DNA from 3 places in the Micromonospora sp. NPDC002575 genome. Region 2 is predicted to be linked to each of the others. Evidence: riboswitches for the same ligand, from Rfam matches in the RefSeq annotation. Region 2 holds a riboswitch; each other region holds the start of a gene.
What was found. Region 2 has a riboswitch for cyclic di-AMP ahead of ACFYWL_RS25775 (coiled-coil domain-containing protein). Riboswitches for the same ligand answer to the same signal wherever they lie in the genome.

Region 1 (11,350 bases), on a different contig from region 2:
CAGGTAACCGCCGGCCTCCAGGTCGGCCACGATCGCCTGGGCCGCCCGCTCGGTGACGCCCACCTCGTCCGCGACGTCGCGCAGCCGGGCGGTCGGGTTGCGGGCGATGGCGAGCAGGACGTGGCCGTGGTTGGTGAGGAACGTCCAGTTCCGGGTGCTCCCGTTCCTGCCTGCTGTCGTCGCCATGTCGGACATGTTAGGGCTCGGCGACGACGCCCACGCCCCTGGGCCGGCGCGGGCCGGAGCGCGGGCCCGCGCAAGCCCTTCCCAACGCAGGAAATGTGTATCACGTAACGCTTGACCTGCCTTTCGCTGCGTGTGACCGTGGGGGAACTGGTCGTGCGCGTGAATGGCGAGGTGGTGGGGCATGGAGCAGTCCAGCATGTCGGTGGCTCAGTCGGGCTCCGGGCAGCTCGACCCCCTCCCGTCCATCGGGCGACCGGGCGAGCCGGGCGCTCCCTGCACCCCGGGCCGGGCCCTTGCCGAGCTGCACGCCGGCAACCACCGCTTCGTCACCGGCACGCCGCGCCACCCCAACCAGGACGCCGACCACCGGGCGGCTGTCGCCGACGGCCAGCACCCGTTCGCGGTGATCGTCGGCTGCTCCGACTCCCGCCTCGCCGCCGAGATCATCTTCGACCGTGGCCTGGGGGACCTCTTCGTGGTCCGCACCGCCGGGCACACCGTCGGCCCGGAGGTGCTGGGCAGCGTGGAGTACGCCGTGACCGTGCTGGGCACCCCCCTGGTGGTGGTGCTCGGCCACGACTCCTGCGGGGCGGTGCAGGCGGCCCGGGCGGCGGCCGGCACCGGCAGCCAGCCCGCCGGCAACCTGCGGGCCGTGGTGGACGCCGTGCTGCCCAGCCTGCGCCGGGCCGCCGAGCGGGGCATCGAGGACATCGACGAGATCGTCGACATCCACATCGCGTGCACGGTCGACGCGATGCTCGACAGGTCGACCGTGCTCGCCGCCGAGGTCGACGCGGGCCGGTGCGCGGTCGTCGGAATGTCGTACCGGCTCAGTGCCGGCGGGGTGCGGACGGTGGCCGCCGTGCCGGCCGCCATGGCCGCGGACGCCACCCCGACCCGCGCCGCCGCCTGACGCTCACCGCCGCCTGACGCACAACACCGCCCGGCGCTCACCGCCACCCGGCGCCCACCGCCTGGCGCTCGCCAGCCCTTGGCGTTACGACCGTCGCCTGCCGCACACCACTGCCCGAGAACCGACGAGAGGGGCCGCCCCCGCAGCGGGACGGCCCCTCTCGGCATGCGCGGCACGCGGCGTCAGAGCAGCGACATGTGCACGTGGTCGGTGTGGTTGGACGGCCCGCTGTAGGAGCTCCAGCCGTTCGCCGGGAACCAGATCTGCCGGTTCCAGATGACGTAGTAGATGCCGAGCCGGTCGGCGTTGCGGATGAGGAACGCGGCGAGATTGTTGCCGTACATCCGGGTGTCGTTGTTGTGCCAGGGGGAGAAACCGCTGTTCTGGAGCGACCAGTCGCAGGCCCGGCCCTTGGGGTGCTCCCACGGCCCGCCCGGCCGGTAGCAGCCCACGAACCGGTTGAAGCCGGCCCGCTTGACCTCCTTGTAGGCGTGCAGCGTGCGAGGCGTGACACAGCCGGAGGTGGTGGGGTCGTTCTCGCTGCACGACTCCGGCCGCCAGCTGCCGTCCGACGACCGGCCCGGCGCGATCCTCGCGACCGGGGACGTGGCGTTGACCAGGCCGCCCGTGAAGCCCTTGCCGCCGACCAGCGCGAGCGCCTTCTCGGCGTCGTGCTTCTTCTTCGCCATGACCGACGCCTGCTTCTGCTGCTCGCGCACCTCGGCGTCGAGCGCGAGCTTGGCCTGCTCGGCGCGGTTCTTCGCCGCGCTGACCTCGGCCAGCTTGTTGGCGTTGACCATGTTCAGCTCGTCGAGGGCGGAGGCGCGCTTGACGAACGAGTCCGGGCTGTTGCTCTCCAGCAGCATCGCCATCGCGCCGACCCGCCCGGTCCGGTACGACTGCGCGGCCATCTCGCCGACCTGCGGCGCGAGCGCGTCCAGCTCCTCCTGAGCCTTGCGCACCTCGTCGGCGAGCTGCGCCTGGCGCTTCTTGGACTTTTCGAGCTTCGACTTGGCCTGGACGTAGTCCCGGTTCGTCGCCTCGATCACGTCGGTGATGAGCTGGGGCTCGTCGTCCTCCTCGTGCCCCGAGGGTTGGGGGGCGGCGGCGGGCAGGGCGAGCGCCGGGGCGGCCGGCCCGGCGACGACCGCCAGGGCAGCGAGCACGGCCACCACGGGTGTCAACCAGCGGTGCAGGGGTGCCGTCACAATGTTCCCTTCCATCGACCGCCGACCGGGTTAGCTGACGGGTTCGGGGCGGAAGCGGCCCCTACCGCTCGCGCGGATTCACCCCGGGCACCTGGTTCCCCGGCTCGCCTCGCGGCGATTGGGCGGCGGCACCGCAGGCGCCGCTTCGCGCCTTCGGCGGTGACCGGCAGCGAGGTTACCCGAGAGGCCATGCGGGGAGCTACGTCCGGATGCCGACTAAAAGCGTCATTTCGTAATCGCCGTCGGTAATCAGTGATGCGCTTCTCAGGGCGGATGCCGCCATCGGTCACGCTGCGAAGTGTCACCATGCGGTGTCCGTGCCTCCTTCTCGGTGCGGCCGTCCGGCCGGGGGGTGGGTGGTGGCCTGGTCGTCGGGGAACCCCCCGACCGCCCGGCCGCCGCCGAGCGCCTCCAGCGCGAGATCGCGGTCCGCGGTCCGCCGTCCGCCCCCGCGGGTACGCGCCGCCGGCACGTCCCCGCCGCCCGCCGGGCCGGGGCGGGTCGCGGCGGCGTGCCCCGCCGTAGGGTGCCCTGTGCCGGTGTGCCCCGCCGTGGAGTGCCCCGCTGCGTTGCGCCCCGCCGCCGTGCGTCCCGCCGCCGTGCGCTCCGCCGCTGTGCGTCCTGCCGCCGTGACCACGGCGGCCAGCCCGGTGGTGAGCGGCACGGCGGCGATCAGGCCCAGCGTGGCGACCGCGCTGCGGACGATCTCCTGGGCGAGGAACTCGCTCGTCAGGATCTCGGTCACGGGGCGGGAGTCGGCGGTGAGCAGGAGCAGCAGCGGCAGCGACGCGCCCGCGTACGCCAGCACGATCGTGTTGACCGTGGAGGCGATGTGCGCCCGGCCGACGCGGGTGGCCGCCCGGTAGAGCTGCAACCGGGACAACCCCGGGTTGGCGTGCGCCAGCTCGGTGACCGTGGCCGCCTGGGTGACGGTGACGTCGTCGAGCACCCCGAGCGAACCGATGATGATGCCGGCCAGCAGCAGGCCGTGCAGGTCCACGTCGCCCCGGAACATCGACAGGGTGGTGGCGTCCTCGCTGCCGTACCCGGTGAGGTGGGTGGCCGCCGTGGCCAGGGTGCCCAGCAGTCCGGTGAGCACCAGGCTGCCCAGGGTGCCGAGGACGGCAACCGACGTCTGCGCGGTGACCCCGTGGGTGAGGTACAGCACCACGAACATGATCAGTGCGGAGCCGACGACGGCGATCGGCAACGGCGACCCGCCCGCGCCGATGCCGGGCAGCACGAACGTCAGCAGAATGGCGAAGGTGGCGGCGAGCCCGGCCAGGGCGGCCACCCCCCGCCAGCGGCCGAACGCGACGATCGCCAGCGCGAACACCACCGCCAGCCAGATCAGCGGGGTGCCGCGCTGGTGCTCGGCGATGTTGTAGGCGCTCGCCGCCGGGTCGGCCGGGTCGGTCAGTTTCACCAGCACGATCCGGTCGTCGACGGCGACGGTGGGCGCGCCGGGGCCGGTCGGGATCGGCGTCTCGACCTGCTGCCCGGCGTCGGGCCCCTGCTCCACCCGGACGGTCACCGTGCCGCACGGGCCGTCCGCGACGCCCGGCCCGCCGCCCTCCGGCGTCTCCGGCTGCGGCGGGCACTCCTCGGTGACCACCCGGGTCACCGTGCCGTGATAGCGGGGCACCGGCGAACTGCCGTCGACCTCCGGGCCGCCGTCGCGGGGCCACAGGACGGCCGCCGCGATCACGGTGATCACGAAGAGGGGGACCACGGTCGCGACGAGGACCCGCCGCACCCCCGGTGGGGTGGGCGGAGCGGGTCGGTTGTGGTCGGCGCCCATCGACGATCTCCAAACGGTGTCAGCGCGGGATACGGCTCGGCGGCCCGGACGGTTCAGCGTCGCGGGCGATCGATCCGGGCCGACTGCCCGGACGACCACACCCGGTCGACCCCTCGGGGACCCGCCCGCCCCCGAGGACCGCCCGAAGCCCCGCCCCTCCTCACGAGCCGCCGGGAGCGGACCGCGTCCCATCGCCCGGAATCGTAGCCACCCTCACCTGCGAACGCAGGTCGGCCGACACCATGTCGGCGACATGGCGGTGTTCCGGGCGCTCTGATACCGCCATGTGCCCGACACGCTGCCGTTTCGACGGGCGGCGGGGCATGTTGGAACCATGGCCCACGACGCGCACGCCAACCACGCCGGGCACGACAAGCACGCCGGGCACGACCCGGAGATGTTCCGCCGCCGGTTCTGGGTCTGCCTCGCGCTGACCCTGCCGATCGTCGTCACCAGCCACATGGTGATGGACTGGTTCGGCTACTCGCTGGAGTTCCCCGGCCGGGCCCTGGTCGGCCCGGTGCTCGGCTCGGCGGTCTTCTGGTGGGGCGGTTGGCCGTTCCTGGTCGGCGCGGTCCGGGAGCTGCGCGACCGGGCGCCCGGCATGATGCTGCTCATCGCGATGGCGATCAGCGTGGCATACGCCGCGTCGCTGGCCACCAGCGCCGGCGCGTTCGACCTGGACTTCTGGTGGGAGCTGGCGGCGCTGGTCACCATCATGCTGCTCGGGCACTGGCAGGAGATGCGGGCGATCGGCCAGGCCCGGGGCGCCCTCGCGGCGCTGGCCGCGCTGCTGCCCGACGACGCGGAGCGGGTCCGCCCCGACGGCGGCGCCGAGCGCGTCCCGGTGGCCGAGTTGCGCGTCGGTGACGTGCTGCTGGTCCGGCCGGGCGGTCGGGTGCCGGCCGACGGCCGGGTCGTCGACGGGGCCGCCGAGCTGGACGAATCCATGATCACGGGCGAGTCCCGTCCGGTAGCCCGGTCGGTCGGCGACCGGGTGGTGGCGGGCACGGTGGCCACGGACTCGGCGATCCGGGTCGAGGTGGAGGCCACCGGCGAGGAGACCACCCTCGCCGGCATCCAGCGCATGGTCGCCGAGGCGCAGCGCTCCAGCGGCCGGGCCCAGGTGCTCGCCGACCGCTTCGCGGCCTGGCTGTTCTACGTCGCCACCGCCACCGCCGTGGTCACGGTCGTGGTCTGGTCCGCCCTCGGCGACACCGACGAGGCCGTCGTGCGGACCGTCACGGTTCTGGTCATCGCCTGCCCGCACGCGCTGGGGCTCGCGATCCCGCTGGTCATCGCGCTGTCCACGGCGGTCGCGGCGCGCTCCGGCATCCTGGTGAAGAACCGGCTCGCGCTGGAGCGGATGCGCACCGTCGACGCGGTGCTGTTCGACAAGACCGGCACCCTGACCCGGGGCGAGCACGCCGTGACCGGCGTCGCGGCCGTCGCCGGCACCAGCGAGGACGAACTGCTGCGGCTGGCCGCCGGCGTCGAGGCGGACAGCGAGCACCCGCTGGCCCGCGCGATCGTCGCCGCCGCCGAGCAACGCGGCGGTCCCGCGCCGGCCACCGGCTTCCGCGCCCTGCCGGGCCGTGGGGTGCGGGCCACGATCGACGGCACCGAGTACGCGGTGGGCGGCCCGGCGCTGCTGCGCGAGCTGGGCGCGGGCCTCCCCGCCGAGCTGGAGCAGGCCACCGCTGACTGGGCTGGGCGGGGGGCGGCCGTGCTGCACCTGGTCCGCCTTCCCGGCACGGTGCTCGGCGCGCTCGCCCTCGCCGACGAGGTGCGCTCCGAGGCCCGCGAGGCGATCGCCGAGCTGCGCGCCCAGGGCATCCGCACCATCGCGATGATCACCGGGGACGCCCGGGCCGTGGCCGACGCGGTCGCCGCCGACCTCGGCTTCCGTTCCGGGGTGGACGAGGTCTTCGCGGAGGTGCTGCCGGCCGACAAGGACGGGAAGGTCACCGAGCTGCAACGACGGGGGCTGACCGTGGCGATGGTCGGCGACGGGGTCAACGACGCCCCGGCGCTGGCCCGCGCCGACGTGGGCATCGCCATCGGGGCCGGCACGGACGTGGCGATCGAGTCCGCCGGGGTGGTGCTCGCCTCGTCCGACCCGCGCGGGGTGGCGGCGGTCGCCCGGCTCTCCCGGGCGTCGTACCGCAAGATGGTGCAGAACCTCGCCTGGGCGGCCGGCTACAACGTGGTGGCCCTGCCGCTGGCCGCCGGGGCGCTGGCCTGGGCGGGGGTGGCGCTGAGCCCGGCGGTCGGGGCGATCCTGATGTCGGCGTCCACGATCGTGGTGGCGTTGAACGCCCAACTGCTCCGCAGGGTCCGCCTCACCCCCGGCTGATCCCGGCCGGGGCCGCAAATCCGGCGTGCGCGTCGGGCCACGTTCCGCGCCCCTGCATCCACGGGCGAGGCGAGGCAGGTCGACCTCGGGCGAGGCTCTAGCGTGGTGGTGTGCGGACGACGACGGCGGCGGCGGGCGGGCGGTGGGGTCGCCTCGCGCTGCTGCTCTGCACCCTGGTCGGCCTCGCCGCCATGCACACCCTCGGCCACGGCGCACACTCCGGCGGCACCCACGCCGGCCACGACGGGGCGACACCACGCGACGGCCACCCCGCCCCGGCGGTGCACGCCGAGGCCGCGGGTGTCCCCGGGGCGCTTGTCGGCGGCGCGGGTGGCGCTGTGGCGTTCCCCGGCAGCGCGGGCGGTGGTCGGGCCGACGGGCCGTCCGGGTGGAGCGTTTGCCTGGCGATGCTCGGCGCCCTCGGGGTGGCCCTGCTCGTCGCCGTGCTCCTGCTGACCGGTGCCCGGGCACCCGGCCCGCCCGGCAGGCAGGCCGGTGGCGTGCCCGCCGGACCGCGTGCCCCGCCACCCCGCCCGCTCGGACTTCGGCTGGCCGAGGTCTCGGTGTCGCGTACGTAGGACGGCCCGGCGCGGTGCCCGGCTCCGCCGGTGACCCGCGTCCCCGTCCTGCCCACGCACGTGACGAGACCGAAGGATTCACCGTGACCACTCGTACTGTCGCGCGCCGCGCTGCCCTGGCCGGCGCTGCCCTGACCGCCGTCCTCACCCTGGCCGCCTGCGGCTCCGCCGGCCACGGCTCGCCCAATCACGACGAGCCGGCCGCCGGCGCCGCCACTGCCAGCTCCATCGCTTCCGGGGCTCCCACGCGCGGGTCGGCCGCGTTCGGCGACGCCGACGTGATGTTCGCCCAGATGATGATCCCGCACCACCGGCAGGCCGTGGAGATGGCCGAGCTGGCCGAGACCCGCGCCGCCGACGCGGAGGTCAAGCGGCTCGCCGCCGCGATCAAGGCCGCCCAGGCCCCGGAGGTCGCCACCATGACCGGCTGGCTGGCGGGGTGGGGCCGGCCGGTCCTGTCGCCCGCGCCGGGGCACGGGCACGGCATGCCGGAGATGGACCACGCGATGCCGGGGATGATGTCCGAGGCGGACATGACGAAGCTGGCCGGCGCGAGCGGCGTCGACTTCGACCGGAAGTTCCTGCGCACGATGATCGCCCATCACGAGGGCGCGATCACCATGGCGCGGGAAGAGTTGGCCGAGGGGGCGAACCCCGAGGCCAAGGCGCTGGCCCAGCAGATCGCCATTAGCCAGCAGGGCGAGATCGACCAGATGAGGAAGATCCTCGCCCGGCTCTGACGGCCGGATCGGACGGCCGGGTCGTGCTGTGCGCCATGCCGGCGAGGTGGGGGTATCCGCGGCTCGGGATGCCCCCATGTCGCCGACATGAAGTTGATCAAGCGAGTGTCGGTCGCGCCGGGGAGTCGCGCCGCGGTCGCGGTCGCGGCCTTCGGCGCGCCGGCGGCGTCAGCCGCGCTTCATGAGGCGGCCGACGGCGGCCATCATCTCGGTGGCCATCTCGTCGGCCCGGCCCTCGACGGCGCCCTCGTGCAGGCAGTGCCGGGCGTGCCCGTCGAGCAGGCCGAGGGCGACCTTGTCCAGGGCCGCCTGGATCGCGGAGATCTGGGTGAGCACGTCGATGCAGTAGCGGTCCTCGTCGACCATCTTCTCGATGCCACGGACCTGACCCTCCACGCGGCGGAGCCGCGCGAGCAACTGGTCCTTGCTGGCGGTGTACCCCCGGGTCGGGGCGGGCATGGGTCCGGTCATGCGACCGAGATTAACATACCCCTCAGGGGTATGTTACGGTTCGACCTGGCGGATACCCCCACCCGGTATCCCTGGCGTTTCCAGGCCAGTGGTCCGCCTCACCATTACCCCCCGGGGGTAACGTGAGGTGCAGCGGAAGGAGAGAGCGATGGTCAGCACGACGTACGAGGTGCGGGGGATGAGTTGCGGGCACTGCGCCGGCTCGGTCGTCACCGAGGTTGGTGCGATCGACGGCGTCACCAACGTCAAGGTGGACCTGGAGGGCGGCCAGGTCACCGTCACCAGCGACAGCCCGCTGGACACCGAGACCGTGCGCGCCGCCGTCGACGAGGCCGGATACACCCTCGTCGGCGCGTGACGCCGCCCCTGCGGAGAAGTCGAGGCACACGATGAACACGGCGACGAAGCTGAGCGGTTTCGCCCTCGGCCTGGCGGCGGTGTTCGGCGCGGCGTACGGGGTCGGCCAGGTGGTCGGCCCCGTCACCCCCGCCGCCGACACCCGCCACGACGCCCACGCCGACGCCGGGGACGCCCCGGCCGCCCACCTGCCCGGCGGGCTGCTCGTCTCCGACCGGGGCTACACCCTCGCCCCGCTGGCCGCCCCGGCCGGCGAGTTCGCCTTCCGGATCACCGGCCCCGACGGGCAGCCGGTCACCCGCTACGAGGTCGCGCACGACAAGCCGATGCACCTGATCGTCGCCCGGCGGGACCTCTCCGGCTTCCGGCACGTCCACCCGGAGGCGGGGCCGGACGGCACCTGGCGGGTCGCGTCCCCGCTGGCCGGCCCCGGCGTCTGGCGGGCGTTCGCCGACTTCACCCCGGCCGGCGGGCCGGCGCTGACCCTCGGCGTCGACGTCACCGTTCCCGGCGCGCTCGCCGCCCGACCGCTGCCGCCGCCCGCCACCGCCACGACCGTCGACGGCTACACCGTCACCCTGGCCGGCGGGGTCCAGCCCGGCCGGGCCAGCCGGCTCACCCTGACCGTCAGCCGGGACGGCACGCCGGTCACCGACCTCCAGCCGTACCTCGGCGCGTACGGGCACCTGGTGGCCCTGCGCCAAGGCGACCTGGCATACCTGCACGTGCACCCGGAGGGCGCGCCCAACGACGGGACGACCCCCGCCGGGCCGGGCGTCACGTTCTCCGCCGAGTTCCCCTCGGCCGGCAGCTACCGGCTCTACCTGGACTTCCGGCACGGCGACGTGGTGCGCACCGCCGAGTTCACCGTCGTCGCCAGCACCCCCGCCGGAGCTGGCCCCGGCGCATCGGGCGCACCGACGACGACCGGCGCACCGACGACGACCGGCGTACCGGCGATGACGGGCGCACCGACGGCGACCGGCGTACCGGCCGCCACCAGCACCCCGACCGTCGACGCCGGCCACGGCGCCCCCGGGCACGGGCACGACTGACGGGAGGCAACGATGAGCTCGCCCACGCGACCGCTACCGGTCGCACCGAACCGCATCGAACTGGCGATCGGCGGCATGACCTGCGCGTCCTGCGCCGCGAGGATCGAGAAGAAGCTCAACCGGATGGACGGCGTGACCGCCACGGTCAACTACGCCACCGAGAAGGCCACCGTCTCGTACGCCGACGACGTCACCCCCGACGACCTGATCGCCACCGTCACCAAGACCGGCTACACGGCCGCCCTGCCACCCCCTCTCTCGCCCTCGCCCTCGCCCGAGTCGGCCACCGCCACCGCCGCCCAGCCGGTGGACGAGCTGCGCGGGCTGCGTACCCGGCTCTGGGTCTCCGTGGCCCTGGCCGTGCCGGTGGTCGTCCTCGCCATGGTCCCCGCCTGGCAGTTCGACTACTGGCAGTGGCTGTCGCTGACCCTGGCCGCGCCGGTCGTGGCCTACGGCGGCCTGCCGTTCCACCGGGCCGCCCTGATCAACCTGCGGCACGGCGCGGCCACCATGGACACCCTCATCTCGCTGGGCACCCTGGCCGCGTTCGGCTGGTCGCTGTGGGCGCTGTTCCTCGGCGACGCCGGCCAGCCGGGGATGACCCACCCGTTCCGGTTCGACATCACCCGCACCGACGGGGCCGGCAACATCTACCTGGAGGCGGCGGCCGGGGTGATCGTGTTCATCCTCGCCGGCCGCTACTTCGAGGCCCGCGCCAAGCGGACCGCCGGTGCCGCGCTGCGCGCCCTGCTGGAGCTGGGCGCGCGGGACGTCGCCGTGCTGCGCGACGGCGTGGAGACCCGGGTCCCGGTGGACCGGCTCGCCGTGGGGGACCGGTTCGTGGTCCGCCCCGGCGAGAAGATCGCCACCGACGGCGTGGTCGACGAGGGCACCTCGGCCGTAGACGCCAGCATGCTCACCGGCGAGTCCATGCCGGTCGAGGTCGGCCCCGGCGACACCGTCGTCGGCGCGACCATCAACGCCGGGGGCCGGCTGGTGGTCACCGCCACCCGGGTCGGCGGCGACACCCAGCTCGCCCAGATGGCGCGGCTCGTCGAGCAGGCCCAGACCGGCAAGGCCGCCGTGCAGCGCCTGGCCGACCGGATCTCCGGGGTGTTCGTGCCGATCGTGATCGCGCTCGCCGCCGGCACCCTCGGCTGGTGGCTCGGCGCGGGGGCCGGCCCGACGGCCGCGTTCGCCGCCGCCGTGGCGGTGCTGATCATCGCCTGCCCGTGCGCCCTCGGCCTGGCCACCCCGATCGCCCTGCTGGTCGGCACCGGGCGCGGCGCGCAGCTCGGCATCCTGATCAAGGGCCCGGAGACGCTGGAATCCACCCGGCAGGTCGACACGGTGGTGCTGGACAAGACCGGCACCGTCACCACCGGCCGGATGACCCTGGTCGACGCGCTCCCCGCCGACGGCGAGGACGCCGCCGAGCTGCTGCGGCTCGCGGGGGCGCTGGAGGCGGCGAGCGAGCACCCCATCGCCCGCGCCGTGGCCGCCGCAGCCGCCGAGGTGGGCCCGCTCGCCCCGGTCACCGGCTTCGCCAACGTCGAAGGGCTCGGCGTCACCGGCACCGTCGACGGCCGCGAAATGGTCGTCGGGCGGCTCCGGCTGCTGCGGGAGCGCGGACTCGACGTACCGGAGAAGCTCGAACGGGCGGTGACCGGCGCGGAGGCCGCCGG
Region 2 (11,350 bases):
GCAGCATGGTGACCGCGCCGGCGGCAAGCGCCTCGGCGGCCCTACGGTGCTCCGCGTCGTTCAGGGTGGACATCGCCGGGGCGGGCGTGCCGGCCAGGGTGAACTTCATGGTCAGCACCCGGGTCACCGCCTCGACCAGCCGGGCCCGGGGCAGCGAGCCGTCGCGCAGGGCGGCGAGCAGCCCGTCGTACGCCTGGGTGACGTTGGGCGGCATCAGGATCAGGTCGTTGCCGGCCTTGAGCGCCCGCACCGCCGCCTCCCCCGGCGACCAGCGCTTGGCGGGGGCCATGTTCATGCCGTCGGTGATCACCACGCCCTGGAAGCCGAGCTGGCCGCGCAGCACGCCGGTGAGGAGCTTGTGGGAGAACGTCGCCGGGGTGCCCGGGTCGACGGCGGTGACGTCGAGGTGGGCGGACATCACGGCGAGGGCACCGGCGTCGATGCCGGCGGAGAACGGCGGGAACGCCGTGGAGTCGAGGACCTTGCGGCTCTGGTCGATCACCGGCAGCTCCTCGTGGGAGTCGGCGGCGCTCAGGCCGTGGCCCGGGAAGTGCTTGACGCTGGCCGCCACCCCGGCGCCCTGCAACCCGCGCACCGCGCCGGCCACCTGCGCCGAGGCGCGCTTCGGGTCCGCGCCGAACGACCGGGAGCCGATCACCGTGCTGCGGGTGACCAGCACGTCGGCGACGGGGGCGAAGTCCAGGTTGATCCCCATCGCGGCCAGCTCCTGGCCGGCGGCCCGCCAGGCGGCCTCGGTCAGCGCCGGGTCCCCGGCCGCCCCGGCGGCCAGCGGGCTGGGCAGCAGGGTGACCCCGTCGGTAATCCGGGTGACCACCCCGTACTCCTGGTCGGTGCCGATCAGCAGCGGCGCCGCGCCGGCGGGCAGCTTCCCGGCGGCGTCGCGCAGCCCCGCGGTCAGCTCGCGGACCTGCTGCGGGTTGTCGACGTTGGTGGTCTCCTGGTTGCCGGAGGTCGGGTCGTCGGCGCTGAAGCCGACCAGGATGAGCCCGCCCAGCCGGTACTTCGCCACCATCTCGGCCGGGGTGTCCACCCCGGCGAGGGCCCGGTTGCCGGCGGCGGAGCCGGTGGAGACCTTCGTGGCGTTGTCGCCGTACGCGTAGGGCATCAGCACCTGGCCGACCAGGTCCTCGTCGGCGAGGGTGCCGACCAGGGCGGCGGCGCGGGCGGCCGGGTCGGTGGTCGCGGCCGGCGCGCCCGACGGGGTCGGGTCGGCCGCGACGGCGCTGGCCGACGGGGCGGGGCGGGGCCGGTCCGGCTCCTTCGTGCACCCGGTGAGCAGCACGGCGGTCAGGGCGGCGAGCGCGACGCCGGCACGTCGCGGGGAGTTCGACACGCGGTCCATCCCACCAGTTCACCCCTTATCGGGGCAACTCGGCCCGGTCAAGCCGCCGCGCCGGGGCCGGGCGGGTGGCCGGCCACGTCGGGTGGGACGCGCGAGGGGCGGCGCTCAGCCGACGCGGGTGAGCAGCGTCACCGGGGCGCCGTCGCCCGCGTACCGGTAGGGCTCCAGCTCGGCGTCCCAGGCGGTGCCGAGCGCCTTGTCGAGCGCGTGCGCGAGGGCCTCGGGGGCCCGGGCGGCGGCCATGATGCCGCGCAGCCGGTCCTCGCCGAGCTGGATGTCGCCGGCCGCGCCGACGGTGGCCCGGAACAGGCCCCGCCCCGGAACGTACATGAAGCGTTCGCCGTCGACGCCCGCGCTGGGTTCCTCGGTCACCTCGAAACGGATCATGGGCCACTGCCGGAGGGCAGCAGCCAGCTCGGCGCCCGTCCCCGGGCGACCGGTCCACCCGCACTCGGCCCGGCGGGCGCCGGGGTCGACGGGCTGGGCCGTCCACTGCAGGTTGACCGGCGCGGCGAGGACGCGCGCGATCGCCCACTCGACGTGTGAGCACACGGCGAGCGGGGTGGAGTGGACGTATACGACGCCACGCGTTGGCACGGTGACCTCCCGGAGAGCGAGGTGCGTCTTCCCCTACGACCTCGACACCCGAGTGGCTGTTGGAACACATGATGACTGGTGGGACGGATGGTGCGCCAGGGAATCGCAGAATTCGCCGCCCCGGCCGGGGCGGAATGTCGGGCCGGTGGCCCCGGTTGTGTCCTGGTGACAGTCACGGTGACCGGCCAGGCATCGTGGTCGTGTACAGTTCTCTCGGCGGCTTGTGCCGCGCACATCTTCGACGGGTCGAGGTCTTCCCGGGCGTCACCCGTCACAGCCCCCGGACGTTCCCGTCCTCCCGTACGTCTCCAAGGAGTACCTCCGTGGCGAGCAACACCTCTAAGACCGCGCGCGCGTCAGTCCGGGCCGGCCAGGCTGGCCAGGGTGGGGCCCTCAGCGTGCTGGGCGAGTTCAAGTACCTGATCCCGCTCAACGGCGGCAAGCACGCCTACGTGCGGAACCTGACCAACGGCAAGACCGCGCACCTGCGCACCGACTCCGACGCCTTCGTCGAGGAGATCCGGACGCTGGCCGCCGCCGGCCACGCCGCCAAGATCCGGGCCGAGCTGAACAACCTCGCCGCCGCCCACCCGGACCACGGCTGGGACGCCACCGAGAAGCGCCTCGCCGAGGCCGGCGTCTTCGGCGGCTGAGCCCGCCCGCGACACGGCTTCACCTGCGCCAACCGCTTCACCTGCGCCACACCGAACCGCCCGCCGGGCCACCCGGCGGGCGGTTCGCCGTCTGCGCCCGCCCCCGCCCCACCTCCGCCGGGCCGCGTCCGCGGCCCCCACCTCGGCCCGCCTCCGCCGGCCCGCCTCCGCCGGCCCGCGCCCGCCGGGCCGCGCCCCGCCGCCGGGCCGCGGGTGCGTGAGAAGGGGACCCTTCTCTACCGCAGGCGTTAAGAAGGGGCCCTTCCTTGCACAGGGTTGGCGTGATGTCATGGCGGGTAGTCGGTTTGTTACCGCCGGGTCACCCGGGGGTGACGTTTCCGTGGCGGCCCGAGGGGAGGCGGCGATGCCGGAACACGTGGAGGTGCGGCTCGCAGACGACGTGCGCCTGCACGTGGAGGCGTCCGGGCCGGCCGACGCCGAGGTCACCGTTGTCCTGCTGCACGGCTGGACGCTGGACGGGCGCAGCTGGCACCGGCAGCTCGCCGCCCTGCGCGAGCGGTTCGGCGACCGGGTCCGGGTGGTCACCTACGACGCCCGGGGGCACGGTCGGTCCGGCTGCATGGCGCTGCGTACCGCCACCCTGGCCCAGCTCGGCGACGACCTGGCCGCCGTGCTCGACGCAGTCGCCCCGGCCGGGCCGGTGGTGCTGGCCGGGCACTCCATGGGCGGCATGACGATCATGGAGTACGCGCACCGGCACCCCGGGCACTTCGCCGCCCGCGCGGCGGGGCTGGTGTTCGTCTCGACCACCGCCGAGGGGCACACCCACACCGTGTACGGCCTCTCCCCCCGCATCGCCCGGCTGATCCGGCTGGCCGAGACCACCGGGGCGGGGGTGCTGGCCCGCTGCGGCGCGTGGCGTCCGCCCCGGGCGCTGCTGCGCGCCCTGCGGCCCAGCATCCGCTGGATGCTCTTCGGCGACCGCTGCGACCCGACCGACATCCGGCTGGTCACGTCGGCGGTGGCCCGGGCCACGCTCCGCTCGATCGGCGGGTTCCGGGCGTCGATCGGGGCCCAGCACCGGCTGGACACCCTCGCGGCGCTGGCCCACCTGCCGGCGGCGGCGCTGGTCGGCGACCGGGACCGGCTCACCCCGCCGCCGTGCGCCGAGTCGATCGCGGCGGCCCTGCCGGCGACGGCGCTGACGGTCTGCCCGGGCGCGGGGCACATGCTGATGATGGAGCGGCCCGAGCAGGTGAACGCGGCCCTGGCCGAGGTGCTGGGCCGGGCGCTGGCGGGCGCGCGGGAGGCGTCCGCGCGGCGCTGACGGGGGCCGCACCGGACCTGACCGGGGCCGCGCCGGCGCTGACCAGGGGCCGCCCGGGACGTGGGGTGGATCGCGGCGGCGGCATGGCCCCGCGAAGCCGTCGGCTGCTGGCCGTACCCTCACCCGGTCACCCCGGCGCGCCGCCGCGCCCCTGGCGCGGCCGACGCCGCCGTCTGCGAGGAGCCCGTACGTTGACCGACCGCACGACCCTGGAGCAGGAGATCGCCGCCGAGCAGCGGCACCTCGACCGGGTGTACGCCCGCCTCGCCGAGCTGCGCCGCTTTGCCGCGCAGGCCGAGAAGGACGGCTACCGCCTGGCCCGGGTGGGCAACTTCGGGGCGCTCGTCGAGCGGGACGCGATGGTCTTCCACGCCGCCCAGCGCCGGCACGTGCTCGACGCCGAACACGAGGGGCTGGTCTTCGGCCGGCTGGACCTGCGGGAGGGGCAGGTGCTGCACGTGGGGCGGCTCGGGGTGCGCGGCGAGGACGCCGAGACCCTCGTGGTCGACTGGCGGGCCCCGGCCGCCGCCGCCTTCTACCAGGCGACGCCCGCCCAGCCGCTGGGCGTGGTGCGGCGGCGCACCATCTCCTCGGCGGCGGAGCGGGTGACCCGGATCGAGGACGACCTGCTGGACCCGGCGGCGGCCCCGCCGGACATGGCGGTGGTGGGCGACGGCGGGCTGCTGGCAACCCTGTCCCGGGCCACGGGCCGGGGGATGCGGGACATCGTGGCCACGATCCAGCGCGAGCAGGACGAGGCGATCCGCTCCCCCGCCTCCGGGGTCACGATCGTCTCGGGCGGGCCGGGCACGGGCAAGACGGCGGTGGCCCTGCACCGGGCGGCGTACCTGCTCTATTCCGACCGCAGCCGCTACGCCGGCGGCGGCATCCTGGTGGTGGGCCCGTCGGCGGTGTTCGTGGAGTACATCGCCTCGGTGCTGCCGTCGCTGGGCGAGGAGACGGCGACGTTGCGCTCGCTCGGATCGCTGTTCCCAGGGATGGGCGCGACGCGCACCGACCCGCCGGAGGTGGCGGCGGTGAAGGGGTCGCTGCGGATGCGCCGGGTGCTGGAGCGGGCGGCGCGGGACGCGGTGCCGGGCGGGCCGGGCGAGCTGCGCCTGCTCTACCGGGGCGAGCTGCTGCGGCTCGACCGCCGGGAGCTCGACGGCATCCGGGACCGGGCGCTGGGCCGGGGGGCCCGCCGCAACGAGTCGCGCCGGGCGGGCTTCGACGGGGTGTTCGCGGCGCTGTGGGCCCAGGCCCGGCGGCTGGGCATCGGCCGGCTGCCGGAGCAGCGCGCGTTCGAGGACGAGATCGCCGAGCGGCCCGAGTTCCGCGAGTTCCTCAAGGCGTGGTGGCCGCGGCTGCATCCCCGGCACGTGCTGGGCTGGCTGGCCCGTCCCGACCGGCTGCGGCGGTACGCCGCCGGGGTGCTGTCCCGGGCGGAGGTCGGCCTGCTCGTCGAGGCGTACCGGACGCTGGACGCCGAGGGGCTCACGATCGCCGACATCGCCCTGCTCGACGAGCTGGACGCGCTGCTGGGCAAGCCGGTGCAGCCGAAGCGGGCGAAGCGCGACCCGTTCCAGCTCGCCGGGGGCGTACGCGAGCTGAGCACGCACGCCGACCGGCAGCGGGCGGCGCGCCAGGCGGCCCGGGAGCGGCCGGAGGACTACCGCGACTTCGCGCACGTGGTGGTCGACGAGGCGCAGGACGTGTCGCCGATGCAGTGGCGGATGATCGGCCGGCGCGGCCGGTTGGCGTCCTGGACGGTGGTGGGCGACCCGGCGCAGACCGCGTGGACGGGGGACCCGCAGGAGCTGACCCGGGCGCGGGACGCGGCGCTGGGCCGCCGGCGGCGGCACGAGTTCGAGCTGACCACCAACTACCGCAACTCGGCGGAGATCTTCGCGGTGGCGGCGGCGGAGATCCGCCGGCTCTACCCGGACCTGGCGCTGCCCCGGGCGGTGCGGTCCACCGGCGTGGCCCCGGTCGAGCTGACCGTGCCGGCGGCCGGGCTGGCGGCGGCGACCGTCGCGGCGGTCGGCGACCTGCTCGGCGAGGTGGAGGGCACGGTCGGGGTGATCACGCCGGTGCCGCGCCGCGACGAGGTCGCGGGCTGGCTGGCGGGCCGGGCCGCGCCGCGCCTGCAGGTGGTGACCAGCCTCCAGGCCAAGGGCATGGAGTACGACGGGGTGGTGCTGGTCGCCCCGGGCGAGATCCGGGCCGACCCGGGCTCGGGCGTGCGGACGCTGTACGTGGCGCTGTCCCGGGCGACCCAGCGCCTCGTCACCATCGACCCGACGGGCTGACCGCCCGCCCCGGCCGTGCCCTGGCCGGACCGCTGTCGATCACTTGCACATATTGCGATGTGAGCATAGATTGGGCCGGTCGAGGGGTCACGGACGGAGGGTGTGGGCGTGGGCGCAGGGCATGACCACCACCACGGGGCGGCGAACGTGTCGGCCCGCCACTCGGGGCGGCTCTGGGCGGCGTTCGCGCTGCTCGCCGCGCTGATGATCGTCGAGGCGACGACCGCGCTCGGCACCGGCTCGCTGGCGCTGCTCTCCGATGCCGGGCACATGTTCACCGACGTGCTCGGCATCGGCATGGCGCTCGCCGCGATCACCGCCACCCGCCGGGCCACCGCCGACCCGCAGCGCACCTTCGGGCTCTACCGGCTGGAGGTGCTCGCCGCGCTCGGCAACGCCCTGCTGCTCAGCGGCGTCGCCGTCTACGTCCTGGTCGAGGCCGTCCGGCGCTTCGGCGACCCGCCCGAGGTGACCACCGGCCCGATGCTCGTGGTGGCGGTGCTGGGCCTGCTCGCCAACGTCGCCGCGTTCGCCCTGCTGCGCAGCGGGGCGAAGGAGAGCATCAACCTGCGCGGGGCGTACCTGGAGGTGCTGGGCGACCTGCTCGGGTCGGTCGGCGTGATCGGGGCGGCCGTGTTGATCATGGCCACGGGCTGGTGGTGGGCGGACCCGGCGGTGGCCGTCGCGATCGGCGTGTTCATCCTGCCCCGCACCTGGCGGCTCGGGCGGGCCGCGGTGCGCATCCTGGTGCAGGCCGCGCCGGAGCACCTCCAGGTGACCGCCGTGCACGACCGGCTGGCCGCCGTGCCCGGCGTGGTCGAGGTGCACGACCTGCACGTCTGGACGCTGACCTCCGGCATGGAGGTCGCCTCGGCGCACCTGACCATGGCGCCCGGCGCGGAGGTCGGCGCGGTGCTGACCGCCGCCCGCACCGCCCTGCACGAGGACTTCCACATCGAGCACGCCACGTTGCAGGTCGAGCCCGGAGCGTCCCGCGACGGCTGCGGGCCGGCCGGCTGGTGAGACCGAGAGCCATCAATTTTCGCGACATTCGCGGTCGAATGGCCGACTTGACAGGTTTCATCCGCGTACCCTCCGTCACGGAGGCAGCGCTGGCCCCACACGCACCGGTAGGCTCGGCCCCGGCCATCGCCGGGCGGCGCCCTCCGGCGCCTGTGGTGGCCGCCGCCTAATCGCCCGCGGGCGAGCCGGGGAACCATGTGTGTGGGGTGCATCCGCTCCAGAGCGGTAGGGATCTTCCGTCCCGAACCCGTCAGCTAACCCGGTCGGCGGCTGACGGAAGGACACGCACATGCCAGTAGTGGCACCTGTAGGAAGGATCGCCGCCCGGGTGGCGGCGGCGCTGGCGCTGACGCTCGCCGTCGGTCTCGGGGTCGCGCCGGTGACGCCGGCCGGGGCCGCGCCGCCCGTCGGCCTGCTCGCCGCACCCGGCGACGACGAGGAGGGCGGCACGCCCGCCCTGCGCGCCCAGCTCGAGGCGGCGAGCAAGGGCTACCTGGAGGCCAAGACCGCCCTCGACCGGTCGGTGAAGCGGCAGCAGCAGCTCGGCGGCCAGCTCAAGACGGTCGAGGCCGAGCTGGTCACCCGGGGCGCCAAGGTCGGCGAGATCGCCGGGGTGGCGTACAAGAAGGGCCGGCTCACCGCCGCCTCGGTGCTGCTCGACAGCAGCTCCCCCGAGGGGTTCCTCGACCGGGCCGCCGCGCTCGACACGATCGCCGCGAACGAGGACCGGGCGCTGCGCGAGCTGCTGACCACCCGGGACGAGGCGACGAAGACCCGGCAGGCCCTCGACGGCGAGATCCGCGAGCAGCGCAAGCAGGTCGCGTTGATGGGCAAGCGCAAGGAGCAGGCCGAGCGGGCCCTCACCGTGGCCAACAACAAGGCCAGCAGCAGCGGCGGCGGGTCCAGCCCGGGCGGCTCCTCCAGCGCGAACGCCACCCCCGCGAAGCGCAACGCCGACGGCTCCTGGCCGGCGGAGTCGTGCAGCGTCAACGATCCCACCCCGGCCAACGGCTGCATCACCCCGCGCACCCTGCACGCGCTCAACCAGGCCAAGGCCGCCGGCTTCACCCGGTACGTCTCCTGCTACCGGCCCGGTGGCTCCGGCGAGCACCCGAAGGGCCGGGCCTGCGACTTCGCCGCGCAGAAGGGCGGCTTCGGCGGCGTGGCCACGGGCGGGGACCGCACCTACGGCAACAACCTGGCGGCGTACTTCGTGCGCAACGCCGACCGGCTCGCCGTGCTGTACGTGATCTGGTTCAAGCAGATCTGGCTGCCCAGCAGCGGCTGGAAGGCGTACAGCGGCGGAAACGGGGACCCGTCCAGCGACCACACCAACCACGTGCACCTGTCGGTGATCTGACCCGCGCCCGCCCCGGGCGGCCCTCCCCCGTCGGGGCGGGCCGCCCGGGGCGCTACGCCGTGCGACCAAGCACCTCGCCGAGCCGGCGGGCCAGCCCGAGGTGCGCCGAGCGGGCCTGCCGGAAGGCGTACGTGAACAGCGGCGTCGGCGCGGCCAGGGTGATCTCCACGTCGACGCGGAGCAGGCCGTCCGGCTCGTCGCGCAGCCGCGTGTGATTACGCACCGTCGTGGAGGGCCGCTGCCGGGCCACCGTGACGATCTCGTCGTCGGTCACCACCAGCACGTCCGCCTGGTATGTCACGCCGAAGCGCAGCGGCCCGGCGGCGAGCTGGTCGGTGATCGCGTAGCTGGCCAGGGCGCCCGGCCGGGGCGGCAGCCGGCGCACCCGCGTGATCAACGGATGCAGCTCGGTCTGCCGGGCGGGGTCGCTGAGCAGCGCCACCGCCTCGGCCCGCGGGCAGCGGGCCTGGACCGAGTACTGGAAGCTGTCGCGCCGGGGCATCCGTCGATCGTCCCCCACCCGGGGGCGTGGGGGAAGAGTCGGGCCGCCCCGGCACCGGAAACCAGCGTCGGCGGCCTCGTCAGGCGCCCGGCAGCACCTCGGGGGTGGCCGTGCCGGCGAGGTAGGGCTCGGGGGCGCCGAACAGCCCGAGCAGGCCGGTCACCCAGAGCTGCCGGTGCACGAACCGGCTCGGCTCGGTGACGATCAGCTTCACCCCGCTGACCTCGGCGGTCTGGAAGCCGGCCACCATCGCGCTGATGCCGACCGAGTCGATGAAGGTGACGAGGCGCATGTTCAGCTCGATGCGGGCGGGCCGGCCCTTGGTGAGCACCTCGGCGATGGCTTCACGCACCTCGTACGCGGTGTCGACGTCGATCTCGCCGCGCGGGGCGATCTCGATGACACCACCGGAAAGAACCGACTTCACGATCGACAGGCTCACGCGAGCACCTCCACTCGCCCGTTGACGGGCGCCTCATCAGTACGCGGGCCGCGACCGAGAGTATTCCTCCGATGGCCTCGGTCGCCACCCCTCGGGATGAGCAATTCGTGGATCAGGGCAAAACACGTTGCCCTTATCCGGACTTTTCAGATCCTGTTTGCCGGACGACCGGCCCGGGGCCGGTGTCGCCGACCCAGGGTAGCGGTCTCCTCCGACCTTTGCGCGCACCCCGCACTTCGGGCGTGTGCCCCACCCGGCCGCCACCCGCGCGACTCGCCGCCGTTGCCCGCCCCGCCTAGCATCGGCGGCGTCCACACCCGTGACACGGAAGGGACCACCTGATGATCCGGAGACTGGCCGGCCTGGCCGGCGTCGGCGCGCTGCTCGCACTCATGCTGGCCTGCGGCTTCGGCGGCGCCGGGGACGACGATGACGATGACGACGACGACTTCGCCCGGGGCTCGGCGGTGGTGTCCGTACGCTGAGGGCACGGCCGGCACGCCGGGGGTTTGCGGCGGCGGCGGGCGGGGCACTGCCCCGGTGGGCGGACCGCGCCGGGCGTGCCGGCGGACCGCCCACCGGTCTCACGCCGCAGTCCGAAGTGGCCGCAAGCTTCGGCACCCGAGGAGGTAGCACGATGTTCGGAACCAACCTGCTGGAGCGCCGCAGCAAGCCCGAGCGGATCGCCGACCAGGCGTGGCAGCACCTGGCCTCCGCCGTCGTCTCCGCCGGCGACAGCGTCCGCGGCACCGCCCGCTCCGCCCGGCGCAGCGGCTCGGGTCTCGCCGACGACGCGGGCGACCTGGTCGGCTCCGCGGGTGAGCTGGTCGGCTCCGCGGCCGACGAGGCGCGCCGCCGGGCGGTGCTGGCCTTCGACGCGCTCGCCGGTCGCCGGCCCGCCCTGCCCTGGGGGCTGCTGATCGGGGCCGCCCTGGCCGGCGCGGCGATCGGCTGGGCCGCCGGCTCGGCGGCGCGGGCCGCCGGGCGTCGGGGCGAGCGCGACGTCGAGGAGATCGAGTTCGTCGACGTCGACCGGCCCAACTCCCCGGTCGGCCTGGACGGCTGAGCCTGGACGGCCGGCCGTCGCCGCCGGTCCGCCGAGGAGCGCCCGAGGCCCGGGCGAGGACCCCGAGGCCCCGCCGAGGAGCGCCCGAGGCTCGGGCGAGGACCCTGAGGCCCGGCGAGCACCCGAGGCCCTTCGAGACGTGAACCGGGCCGGCCTCCGTGCGGGGAGGCCGGCCCGGGGTTTCGGGCCCGCGCGGGGCGGTCAGGTGGCGGTCAGTTGGCCGTGCAGGTCAGGATCGCCGGGGTCGAGTCAGCCCCGGTCCCGCTGGCGACGAAGCCGAAGGTGGTGCTGCCGCCGACGGGCAGCGTCCCGTTCCAGCCCGCGTCCCGCACCACGACCTGCGCCCCGGTCTGGGTGTAGGTGCCGCCCCAGAGCTGGGTGATCTGCTGGCCGCCGGGGAAGTTCCAGACCACTCCCCAGAAGCTCTTCGGCGTGCCGCTGTTGTTCTTCACGGTCACCTCGCCCTGGAAGCCGCCGGACCAGGAGGTGGTCACCTTGTACGTCGCCGAGCAGGCCCCGGCCGGAACGGGCGTGCCCGTCGCCGGAGGCGTCGTGACCGGAGGCGTGGTGGCCGGCGGGGTCGTCGCCGGCGGGGTGGTGGCCGGCGGGGTCGTCGCCGGCGGGGTGGTGGCCGGCGGCGTCGTGGCCGGCGGGGTGGTCGTCCCGCCGAGCCGGTCGGCGACGATGATGCCCCGCCCGTTGGTGCCCAGGTAGGCCCGCCCGTAGACGCGCGGGTCGCCGGTCAGC
Region 3 (6,006 bases), on a different contig from region 2:
CCGGGCTGAGGAAGTGGGACTCCTCCTTACGGAGATTCACAGGAAACATCGATGGGGCGCGGTGCAATGCACTCCCTGCCAGGCGACGCGAGCGGTCTGGTCGTCCCCCCGCAACCCTGGGACCCACGCGAAGCAGCTCGACCGCTTCACGGAGATCCACACCCACCCCTCACCCTACGCGGGAACCTCCGCGACCATGTGAGGCGAAGGGAGGTAGGCCATGACAACGCACGTATTCACGTTGGTGCTCGATCGGCAGCCTACCGATGATGAACTGGACACTCTCTGTGCCGAAGGCTGCGATGACGCGGCCTTCGGCACAGAGAACGGCCTTCCGATCGCAGAGTTCGATCGAGAGGCCAGCACGATGGCGGACGCGATCACCTCCGCAGTCAAGACCCTCGACCACGCTGGCCTGACCGCGCTTCGTGTACTCGATCAAGATCTGGTGACGCTTGCCGACATCGCCGGTCGCATCGGGCAGAGCAGAGAGTCTGTGCGGCGATACGCCACGGGCGATCGAGGGCCGGGCACCTTCCCACCTCCGATCAACCCCGCCCGCGAGGGCACCATGTTCTACAGGTGGAGCGAGGTCAGGTCATGGATCCAAAAGAACCTGAAGGTTGAGATCCCAGACAGCGACCCATCGCTGGTGGTGGCGAACCTCATGCTTCAGGCAAGGCAGCACCGCGGACGCGTCGCGCACTGGGGAGTGCTGGTCGAGCTACTCGCCGCCCCAACTCCTAGCGACGGCCAACAGGGCTAATGGCACGCCAATGGCACGCCGCATGATCGTTGACCTTGAAACCTCGAAGGCCCTGGCTCGGGACTTGCGTCCTGACCAGGGCCTTCGTGCGTGGAGCGGGTGACGGGAATCGAACCCGCACTGTCAGCTTGGGAAGCTGATGTTCTGCCATTGAACTACACCCGCAGGCGGACCCACTGTACCCGACGCCGTCGCCGCCTGCACCCAGGCACCCCCTCACGTGCTCCACCATCCCGACCACGCCGACACCCCGGCGACCAAGATCCGCAGGCCATCGATGGTGCGTAGGATTTTCACCGCGGCAACATATGCCCATTCTCAAATCTCTCGATCGGTTGTAACGTCTCCCGCACGTTCAAGCCACGGCGCGACACACCCCCTGCCGCGCCGCCAGAAAGAGGTGGGCCCATGGGACTCCGTCCCAACCTGCTGACCCGGCGCACCGCCGGCGTCGCGTCGACGACCCTCGCGCTGCTGCTCAGCACCGCCGCCGTGGGTGTCGTCCCGGCCGCTTCGGCCTTCTCCGCCGCCCCGACCGAAGCGTGCGCCGAGCCGGCCGACGTCCACTCGGACGCCCGGGTGAAGGCCGGCGCGCACGCCAAGCACGAGCCGAACGAACTGACCGCGAAGGAGACCCGCGAGCGGGAGGCCGACCTCGCCGCCGCCCTGCGCGAGCGGGCAAACTTCCGGGTCGGCGCCGGCGCCGCGGCGCTCGCCACCGTGACCATCCCGGTCATCGTGCACGTCATCCAGGAGGACAGCACCCGCGCCGGTGGCAACATCCCCGACTCGATGATCAACTCGCAGATCAGCGTGTTGAACCAGTCCTACAGCGGTGCCACCGGCGGCGCGGCCACCGCCTTCAGCTTCCAGCTCCAGAAGATCAACCGGGTCACCAACCCGGCGTGGTACCCGATCGTGCAGGGCTCCTCGGCTGAGCGCTCGATGAAGAGCTCGCTGCGCGAGGGCGGCAAGAACACGCTGAACGTCTACCTCGGCGAGCTGAGCGACGACCTGCTCGGCTGGGCCACCTTCCCGAAGCGCCGGCTGGACAACATGGACGGCGTCGTCGTGCTGGGCGAGTCGCTGCCGGGCGGCACCGCCACCAACTACAACCAGGGCGACACCGGCACTCACGAGGTCGGCCACTGGCTGAACCTCTACCACACCTTCCAGGGCGGCTGCTCCGGCTCGGGCGACGGCGTGAGCGACACCCCGGCGGAGGCCTCGCCGGCGTACCAGTGCCCGACCGGCCGGGACACCTGCACCGCGGCCGGGCTGGACCCGATCACCAACTTCATGGACTACACCTACGACACGTGCATGTACCAGTTCACCGCCGGCCAGGCGGCCCGGATGCTGACCGCGTGGGACGCCTACCGCGCCCCCTGACGTACCACTGCTGTTGATCGCCCCGGTGCCGGCTCCGTCTCCCGACGGGCCGGCACCGGCGTCTGTGGGGGTCAGGCCGCCGCACGATGGGCACCGCGCCCGCCGAGGGCCGACCGCCGATCCGGTACGCCCACAGCGCCCCCGCCCGAGGCGGTGCCAGCGGCGTCGGCGGCCCCGGGGTCGAGCCAGACCTGCACGGCGGGCCGGTCGGTCGCCTCGCCGGGGCGAACGGTGCCGGCGTCGCCGCGCCGGGCCAGCATCGCCACGTCGACGGTGAACTCGAAGAGCCGCCAGTCCACCTGCGGCGCGGCCCGCCCGATCTCGGCGAGCCGGGCCACCCGGGCCTGGTCGGTCACCGGTCGGGCGTGCCCGGCCACGTACGCCTCGTCGTCGCTGTCCTCCGGCGGGAAGGAGTGCAGCGCGTAGCGGCCGTCGCGTTCGAGGTCGCGCCGCTTCGGCGAGTCGACGACGAAGCAGAAGAGCCCCTCGTCGGTGATCACCGGGGAGACCGGGTGCACCCGGGGCCCACCGTCGGCGCGGACGGTGGCCAGGTAGCCGAAGCCCGGCCCGTACTGCTGCATGAGGTGACGGATCCCGTCGGCGAGTCGTGGCTCGTCAGCGGCGAATTCGGACCAGGAAGCCATGCCGACATCCTATCGAACACCTGTACGACACGCGAAGCGCGACGCGCGGGTCGGGCACCCGATTCGCAGGCTCGCTCACCAGCCCCGCTGACCAGGCCCGCCGACCCACCTCGCTATGGTGTTGCGATGCTGCTCTCCGACCGCGACCTCGTCGCCGAGCTGAAGGCCGGCACGCTCGCGCTGGAGCCGTTCGAGCCGACCCTGGTGCAGCCGTCGAGCATCGACGTACGCCTCGACAAGCTCTTCCGGGTCTTCAACAACCACCTCTACACGCACATCGACCCGTCCGTGCAGCAGGACGACCTGACCTCCATGATCGAGGTGCCCGACGGCGAGCCGTTCGTGCTGCACCCCGGCGAGTTCGTGCTCGCCTCCACGCTGGAGGTGATCTCGCTCGGCGACCAGCTCGCGGGCCGGCTGGAGGGCAAGTCGAGCCTGGGCCGGCTGGGGCTGCTCACCCACTCCACGGCCGGCTTCATCGACCCGGGCTTCACCGGCCACGTCACGCTGGAGCTGTCCAACGTGGCGAACCTGCCGATCACGCTCTGGCCGGGCATGAAGATCGGCCAGTTGTGCATCTTCCGGCTGTCGTCGCCGGCCGAGCACCCGTACGGTTCGGCGGTCTACGGCTCGCGCTACCAGGGCCAGCGTGGCCCTACCCCGAGCCGCTCCTGGCAGAACTGGCGCACCTGGCCGCCCCGCTGACGCCGACCCGCTGACGCCGCCCCACTGACGCCGACCCGCTGACGCCCCGCTCCGCTGGACGCCCCGCTCCTCCTGGGGCGCGCTGCGCCGCCCTCCGCCACAGGGGTGTGAGAAGGGGCCCCTTCTCGACCGTATGCGTTAACAAGGGGCCCCTCCTTGCACCTCAGGAGGGGCGGCCGAAGCTGTGGATCGGGCCGTCGTCGACGCGCTTCATCTTCACCGGGACGCCGGCCCGGGAGGCGTGCACCACCCAGCCCCCGCCCACGTACATGCCGACGTGGTGCAGGTCGGAGTAGTAGAACACCAGGTCGCCGGGGCGCAGGTCGGCGCGGCTGACCCTGGCGGTCACCGACCGCTGCTGGGCCGCGTTGTGCGGCAGCGAGACGCCGGCCTTCGCCCAGGCGGCCAGCATCAGCCCCGAGCAGTCGTACGAGTTCGGGCCCTCCGCGCCCCAGACGTAGGGCTTGCCGATCTGGGCGCAGGCGAACTTCACCGCCGTCCCCGCGCCGCCACCCGGGTAGGACGCCGGGCAGGGGGCGGGCTTCAGCGGGCCGCCGCCACCGTTGCCGTACACCTTCAGCCGCAGCTTCTGCAGGCGGTCGATCTCGGCGTTGATCTGCTTCCGCTTCGCGGCGAGCTGGGCCTCGGTGCGGGCGAGCTGGGCGACCATCTCGTCGAGGGGCTGCTTCTTCGCGGCCAGCTCGTCGCGGAGGTCGACGACCGCCTGGACGTCGTGCTGCTGGCGCTGGGCGAACCGGTCGAGCAGCTCCAACTGCCCCATCATCTGGCTCGGCGTGCGGCTGCCGAGCAGGGCGTTGACCACCGAGATGTTGTCGCCCTTGTACGCCTCGACGGCGAGGCCGCCGACCTTCCTCATCGCCTCGTCCACCTGGCGCTGGAGCGGCCCGATCTGCGCGGCGAGCGCGTCGGCCTGCCTGCGCTTGGCGGCCAGGTCCTGGCGGGTGGCGTTGTGCCGCTCGATGAGCGGTTCGAGTTTGTTCCAGTCCTCGTCGATCTGCCGCTCGATCTCGGCGACCGAGGGGTCGGCGTGGGCCACGGTCGGTGCGCCGGTCAGGACGACGGCGACGCCGACCAGGGCGGCGAGGGCGGTGGTGCAGCGTGACCAGCGGGTACGCGGCGCAGCCGGCATCCGGTCGGCGTCGGCCGTCCGGCGTGACGGGCGCCGCGGGGCATGGTGTGCCACCGGGCTCCGTTCTCCTTCTTCCTCTACCGCCTACCGGGTTAGCTGACGGGTTCGGGCGGGAAGGGAGAGCGCCCTACCGCAGCGCCGCTGCGGATTCACCCCGGCGTACCTGGGTCCCCGGCTCGCCCGGAGGCGACTCGGCGGTGTCGCACCGTCACCGCCCGGCTGGGCGGTGCAGCTACCGGCCGACAATTGGCCAGAGTAGAGACGGGCGTCATCGCTTCGCAACCCGACGGGCCGTGACACACCGTACAGGCCCCTCGTCGGCTTCGATGCCCGCCGCACGCCGAAGGCCCCCGGTCGGGTGACCGGGGGCCTTCGGGCGGTGCTGCGCGGCGCGGCCTTCGCGGGGGCCGGTCCGGGTCAGCCGGGTCGGCGGAAGCCGGCCACCGGCATGGTGTTGATGCTGCTCACGTTGACCGGCTTGCCGGCCCGGGGCGCGTGCACCATCTTGTCGTTGCCGATGTAGAGGCCGACGTGGTGCAGGTCGCTGAAGAAGAACACCAGGTCACCGGGGCGGGCCTCGGAACGCGGGATGGCGCGTCCCTCGTTCCACTGGGCGCCGGTGAAGTGGGTCAGGTGGATCCCGGCGGCCTTGTAGGCGTACTGGGTCAGGCCCGAGCAGTCGAACGAGTTCGGGCCGGTGGCGCCCCAGACGTACGGGTCGCCGACCTGGGCGCAGGCGGTCCGGATGGCGGTGCGGGCGGCCGAGCTGACCACGCCGGTGACCGTCGGGCAGCCCTCGGTGGACACCACGGTCTTCGGCATCGACGCCTGGAGCCGCTTGATCTCGGCGTTGATCTTGGTCTTCTTCGCCGCCAGCTCCTTGGTCTGCTTCTCCTGGGAGGCGATGAGCGTGTCGAGCTTCTGCTTCTCGGTGTCGTACTTCGCCCGGACGGCGAGCACGCCCTCGACCTGCCTGCGCTCCTGCGCGGCGAGCCGGTCCAGAATGGTCAGCTGCTCGGCGAGGGTGCCCGGCTTGGTGCTGACCAGCAGCGCGCCGATGTCCTGCGACGGGCCCGAGATGTAGTAGCGGGAGGCGAGGTCGCCGACGCGGTTCATGGCCAGCTCTGTCTCGAGCGCCAGCGGCTCGATCTTCTTCTGCACCTCCGCCGCCTTCTCACGGTTCACCTTGAGCTGGGCGCGGACCTTGTTGTACTGCTCGATGGTGGGCTCAAGCTGCTCCCACTGCTTGTCGATCTGCGCCTCGATCTCGTCCACCGACGGCTCGGCGTACGCGGGCGCGGTCAGTGTCCCGGCGCCGACGGCGACCGCCGCGACCAGGGTGAGCAGGC

Region 1: another riboswitch for cyclic di-AMP. It lies ahead of ACFYWL_RS11985 (coiled-coil domain-containing protein); the one in region 2 lies ahead of ACFYWL_RS25775 (coiled-coil domain-containing protein).
Region 3: another riboswitch for cyclic di-AMP. It lies ahead of ACFYWL_RS07920 (NlpC/P60 family protein); the one in region 2 lies ahead of ACFYWL_RS25775 (coiled-coil domain-containing protein).

Annotation. Positions count from the first base shown of each region.
Region 1 covers NZ_JBIARA010000006.1:134,380-145,729, forward strand. Annotated here, with positions in the region: partial or broken gene ACFYWL_RS11975 (helix-turn-helix transcriptional regulator) at 1-195, opposite strand, end outside; gene ACFYWL_RS11980 (carbonic anhydrase) at 368-1,099, shown strand; gene ACFYWL_RS11985 (coiled-coil domain-containing protein) at 1,282-2,307, opposite strand; cyclic di-AMP (ydaO/yuaA leader) riboswitch at 2,312-2,442, opposite strand; gene ACFYWL_RS11990 (YibE/F family protein) at 2,609-4,108, opposite strand; gene ACFYWL_RS11995 (heavy metal translocating P-type ATPase) at 4,443-6,464, shown strand; gene ACFYWL_RS12000 (hypothetical protein) at 6,575-7,042, shown strand; gene ACFYWL_RS12005 (DUF305 domain-containing protein) at 7,126-7,782, shown strand; gene ACFYWL_RS12010 (metal-sensitive transcriptional regulator) at 7,951-8,253, opposite strand; gene ACFYWL_RS12015 (heavy-metal-associated domain-containing protein) at 8,402-8,611, shown strand; gene ACFYWL_RS12020 (hypothetical protein) at 8,643-9,665, shown strand; gene ACFYWL_RS12025 (heavy metal translocating P-type ATPase) at 9,678-11,350, shown strand, end outside.
Region 2 covers NZ_JBIARA010000021.1:37,760-49,109, forward strand. Annotated here, with positions in the region: gene ACFYWL_RS25745 (glycoside hydrolase family 3 protein) at 1-1,363, opposite strand, end outside; gene ACFYWL_RS25750 (DUF3145 domain-containing protein) at 1,469-1,960, opposite strand; gene ACFYWL_RS25755 (hypothetical protein) at 2,284-2,613, shown strand; gene ACFYWL_RS25760 (alpha/beta fold hydrolase) at 2,978-3,901, shown strand; gene ACFYWL_RS25765 (HelD family protein) at 4,093-6,210, shown strand; gene ACFYWL_RS25770 (cation diffusion facilitator family transporter) at 6,319-7,233, shown strand; cyclic di-AMP (ydaO/yuaA leader) riboswitch at 7,387-7,518, shown strand; gene ACFYWL_RS25775 (coiled-coil domain-containing protein) at 7,523-8,593, shown strand; gene ACFYWL_RS25780 (SRPBCC family protein) at 8,646-9,095, opposite strand; gene ACFYWL_RS25785 (STAS domain-containing protein) at 9,175-9,537, opposite strand; gene ACFYWL_RS25790 (hypothetical protein) at 9,879-10,022, shown strand; gene ACFYWL_RS25795 (hypothetical protein) at 10,175-10,603, shown strand; gene ACFYWL_RS25800 (cellulose binding domain-containing protein) at 10,816-11,350, opposite strand, start outside.
Region 3 covers NZ_JBIARA010000004.1:59,822-65,827, reverse strand. Annotated here, with positions in the region: gene ACFYWL_RS07945 (helix-turn-helix transcriptional regulator) at 221-766, shown strand; tRNA gene ACFYWL_RS07940 (tRNA-Gly) at 858-931, opposite strand; gene ACFYWL_RS07935 (zinc metalloprotease) at 1,175-2,158, shown strand; gene ACFYWL_RS07930 (pyridoxamine 5'-phosphate oxidase family protein) at 2,230-2,802, opposite strand; gene dcd (dCTP deaminase) at 2,929-3,507, shown strand; gene ACFYWL_RS07920 (NlpC/P60 family protein) at 3,671-4,657, opposite strand; cyclic di-AMP (ydaO/yuaA leader) riboswitch at 4,724-4,864, opposite strand; gene ACFYWL_RS07915 (NlpC/P60 family protein) at 5,075-6,006, opposite strand, start outside.